DNA from 2 places in the Psychrobacillus sp. FSL K6-4046 genome. Region 2 is predicted to be linked to the other one. Evidence: predicted binding sites of a transcription regulator. Region 2 holds the regulator's gene; the other holds the start of a gene.

Region 1 (2,414 bases), 860 kb from region 2:
GCAGATTATATTAGAGATGTGTTAACAGAAGAAATTAATGCCTTGGAAGAAAGACATTCCACTGGTGCTCAGATTTTCACGCAGGCAGGTACATATGCACCTACTCTTGGAGTGCTAGGTGCAGTAGTTGGTTTAGTAGCAGCGCTAGGCGATATGAATGATATAGAAAAATTAGGACATGCAATTTCCGCTGCATTCATCGCTACATTATTAGGGATATTCACAGGTTATGTGCTTTGGCATCCATTTGCCAACAAGTTAAAACGGAAGTCAAAGCAAGAGGTTAGACAAAAAACTATGATGTTAGAGGGAATCCTTTCTGTCTTAGAAGGAGATGCACCACGTGTGATAGAGCAGAAATTGGCTTCTTATCTATCTATGTCTGAACGTAAAAAAGTTTTAAATGAAAGCGGGGAGGCAGGCCTTGGCAAAGAAGCATAAGAAACATCAGCATGAAGAGGAAATGAGTGAATCTTGGCTTCTTCCTTACGCAGATATTTTAACTTTACTACTTGCACTGTTTATTGTGTTATTTGCTTCTAGTACTGTTGATCAAGAAAAGCTAAACCAAATGTCCGCGGTATTCAATCAAGTGTTTGACGGAGGTACCGGACTAATGGAACAGCCTTCGCCAATGGATGTACCTAGAAACAATAATAGCGGTGATTCCAATCAAAGCATGGCTTACATCGAAGATCAGCAAGCTTTATCTGAGATTCAAGACAGTGTTGATGAATACATAGCGGTTAATGCGCTAGAGAAACAATTTGCAACTGAGTTAACAAGCGAAGGTCTTTTAGTGACAATTAGAGATAGCATTTTATTTGACTTGGGACAGGCAGAGGTAAAACAAGAGTATCGACAAATTGCAGAAGATATATCAGATTTACTGGTGTTTGATCCGCCTCGGAATGTTGTGATTACAGGACACACGGATAATATTCCGATATCTAGTAGTGTTTATGCCTCTAACTGGGAGTTAAGTGTTATGCGCTCGGTGAACTTTTTGAAAATATTAGTAAACAATAACACGATTGATCCTCTGTACTTTAGTGCGAAGGGCTACGGAGAATTCAAGCCGGTTGCTGCTAATGATACGGAAGAAGGCAGAGCAAAAAATAGACGTGTCGAAGTGCTGATACAGCCTCGAGTATTAGAGGATGGCAGCTTAAACGACCAACCCCAATAAAATGAAACTGACAATTATTTAAAATAGTTGTCAGTTTTTCTTTGACTTTTTAAAACAAAAGTTTATAATTAAAACAAATGTTTGAAGAGGGGAGGTTGTCCTAATGGAATCCAAGGAATTAAAAGTTCTGACCTATTTGCGTAACAATCCTTATGCATCACAACAAGAAATGGCAGATGCCTTAAAGATGTCCAGGCCAGCAGTTGCTAATATCATTTCTCAGCTCATTAAAAGTGGGAAAATTATTGGCAGAGCATACATTTTACCAGAGAACAAAGAGATTATTTGTATAGGTGGAGCTAATGTAGATAGAAAGTATATAGTAAAAGATCAATTACAAATGGGTACTTCTAATCCTACTACAAGCCTGCAAAGTATAGGCGGAGTTGCAAGAAATATTGCTGAAAACTTAGGAAGGCTTGGCAATACCGTCAGGCTACTTACAGTTGTCGGTAACGATATGGAATACGCTTCTATCGAAAAGGCATCTAGTCACTGGATGAACTTGTTTTCTGTAGAAAAGCTTGTTAACTACTCTACTGGAACGTACTCAGCCGTACTAGACCAACAGGGGGAAATGCTTTTTGCCCTGGCTAATATGGATATTTATGATCAGCTAACAGTGGACTACATGAAAAAACAAGAGGCTTATCTTACTAATGCGCAAATGCTCATAATAGATATGAACTGTCCAAAAGATGTAATGGAATACATTCACGCATTGGCGGTCGGCAATAAGATTCCTCTTGCAATTATCCCAGTGTCTTCACCGAAGATGAATCGAATGCCGGAGAATCTGGAAGGAATAGAGTGGCTTATAACAAATAAGGATGAAGCCGAGACATACTTTCAAACGCAGATTGTGGATGAGGAATCTTGGAAACGTACAGCCGAGGCATTTGTCCAAAAAGGCATACGCCATGTCATTATAACGAATGGCAGCAAGGGAGTAGTATGTGCTGGGAAAGAGATCGAGACATTGTTTATGCCTGCTATCCAAACAGAGCAGGTAGTAGACGTGACTGGTGCAGGAGATGCCTTTGTTTCTGGGGTTCTTCATGCTTCGTTGGATGGAGTAGAAGTAAAGCAGGCTGTGCTGACTGGGATGATTAACGCTACTAAAACACTCCAATCTGTAGACACAGTACGAACTGAACTAACAAAATTGAAGTTAACTAATGAACTGGAGGAATATTTAAAATGAAAAAATATCTAACGTACTCAC
Region 2 (2,414 bases):
TTTGAATTACAGGCAACTAAGTAAATAGTGCACGAAAGTAAAAATAATAATTTTAGTCCTTTCCTCATATTTTCTCTCCTTTTCTTATTTGGGTTGTGACACACATATATGGAAGGTTTTTCTTGAACTATAAAACTTTACCCTTCGTCGCAAAAAGAAAAACCAAAAAAGGAGAAAATTGTATAAAATAAATGAAAAATAGAGTATTTAATATTTTTTAGTAGAAATGTATGTAATAGTTGTTAGAATAATGGTTTTTCAAATTGGTTCAGATGGGCAATCACAGCTAGTTGACCAATATGGTAGGCCTCGTGACCATACACATGCTGAAATACCCAACCAATTGTCGGAACTGATGGAGGGATCCACCCGTCAGAAAATGATGGCACGTCTATAAGCTGGTCAAATTGTAAAACATCCAAAGAGTTAAGAATAAAATCAGTTTCCATTCTGATTTCCTCGTAAGCTGTTAAGATTTCTCGAGGTGGTGAATAAGCATTAACAGTAACTTTAGGTTTCTTTTTAAAAGCTATTTCATTGATCCAGAAATCCTCACTTGTGGCTATATGAAATACTACCCAGGCTACATTATTAGAGTAATTAGGGTGAACTTTCACCCAATTTTCTTCAGACAAATTTTTAAGGTAAGGTATTAAGGTTTTTCGAAAATCGTTACGATAAGGAAATTGCAATTTGAATCTTCCTTTCCACGGTTAGTAGATTATGATTCTCTTTTGTTAAGTTCTTTCATAAAAAGACGAGGGGGAAGTGTAGACTTAAGGTGTAAAAGCAAGATAAGAAATTATTAGTAAAAACAAAACCCCCTCACATATAAATGTGAAGGGGTTTTTCGATGATCTAAACAGAAATGTCCACTTTCTAGTTTAGATATGATATCGGCTCTACGTAATCATACTATGATACGGAAATAAGTCAAGAGATTATTAGTGGATATGTCGGTAAACTCCAACTACTTTTCCTAAAATCGAAACTTGGTTCACAATAATAGGGTCCATAGTCGAGTTTTCTGGTTGTAATCTAAAATATGTTTTTTCTTTAAAGAACCGTTTCACAGTAGCTTCGTCGTCCTCAGTCATTGCAACTACAATATCCCCATTATTAGCAGATTGTTGTTGTTTAACCACAACATAATCTCCATTCAAGATTCCAGCTTCAATCATACTGTCACCCATAATTTCTAACATGAATAGATGGTCGTCCGATGTACCAAACGTTTCAGGTAAAGGAAAAAATTCTTCAACATTTTCAATAGCTGTTATAGGCATACCGGCAGTAACTTTACCAACCAAAGGAACATGCACAACACCCTGTCTTTCCACAGAAACTTCCAAACCGTCCAATATTTCAATAGCGCGTGGTTTTGTAGGATCTCTCCGAATTAACCCTTTACTCTCTAATCTTGCTAAGTGACCATGCACTGTAGAGCTTGAGGCAAGTCCAACAGCCTCGCCAATTTCACGTACGGAAGGTGGATAGCCTTTTTTACGAACCTCTTCTTTTATAAAAGCTAAAATATCTTCCTGTCTTTTCGACGCTTTCTTCAATGAGTTCACCTCTTTTAGTAATAAATTACCTACTATATTAATACTTGTTAATAGTATAACAGTGTCCTATACAATATGCAAACATAGGTTCTAAAATATGTTGACAAAAACAAATGTTCGCATTAGTATTAAAATATAGATACGAACAAACATTCTTATTTGGAGGTTTTAACATGAATTGGGTAAAAAACAATTATTTTTTAGCGTTATTTTTAGGACTTAATCTAATTTTCATAACAACTATGGCTATTACACATACAATCTCGGCAGAAAAAGATTACGAAATTCATATAGAACAAGGAGATTCCCTTTGGGGACTTGCTAGTGAATATGGAGTAAAAGATTCAAAAGAAGACTGGATAAGTAAAGTTATCGAAATGAATAATTTATATGATACCTCTATTAAACCAGGAGATGTTATAGTAATTCCAAAGGTAAGTGAGAACTATCACTTAAATTATGGAACAGAGGTAGCAGGAGAATGAAATCAGTTATTTATTGTCGGGTAAGTACAGACAAGTCTACTCAAGAAACTTCACTAGAGAGACAAGAAGAAGAGTTAATAGATTTTGCAACAAAACAGGGTTATGAGGTTTCTCAAGTATTCTTAGACCAGCATAGTGGGTACGATGTGGAGAGAGATGGCCTACTAGAAATGCTTAATTATGTGAAGGAGAATGATATTAAAGCTGTATTTGTCCAAGATGAAACTAGAATCGGCAGAGGAAATGGGAGAATGGCAGTCCTTCATATGCTGCAGAAAACGAATACTACCGTATTTACATTGCAAGATAAAGGGATATTAAACCTTAATGAAATGGATTCTATGCTTTTAGAAATTCTTGCCTT

Evidence for each region. Region 2 encodes LexA, which represses DNA repair genes until DNA is damaged. Its sites were predicted from a motif close to CGAACATATGTTCG; they were not measured.
Region 1: MKY09_RS15340 (carbohydrate kinase) is a predicted target of LexA. The motif match lies at 1,260-1,273, and genes of this name have one in related genera.

What each region holds. Positions count from the first base shown of each region.
Region 1 is NZ_CP152020.1:3,116,469-3,118,882, reverse strand. Features, by position in the region: gene motA (flagellar motor stator protein MotA) at 1-441, shown strand, start outside; gene motB (flagellar motor protein MotB) at 425-1,189, shown strand; gene MKY09_RS15340 (carbohydrate kinase) at 1,293-2,393, shown strand; gene MKY09_RS15335 (pseudouridine-5'-phosphate glycosidase) at 2,390-2,414, shown strand, end outside.
Region 2 is NZ_CP152020.1:2,261,025-2,263,438, reverse strand. Features, by position in the region: gene MKY09_RS11200 (hypothetical protein) at 1-68, opposite strand, end outside; gene MKY09_RS11195 (DinB family protein) at 243-692, opposite strand; gene lexA (transcriptional repressor LexA) at 945-1,565, opposite strand; gene MKY09_RS11185 (LysM peptidoglycan-binding domain-containing protein) at 1,739-2,050, shown strand; gene MKY09_RS11180 (recombinase family protein) at 2,047-2,414, shown strand, end outside.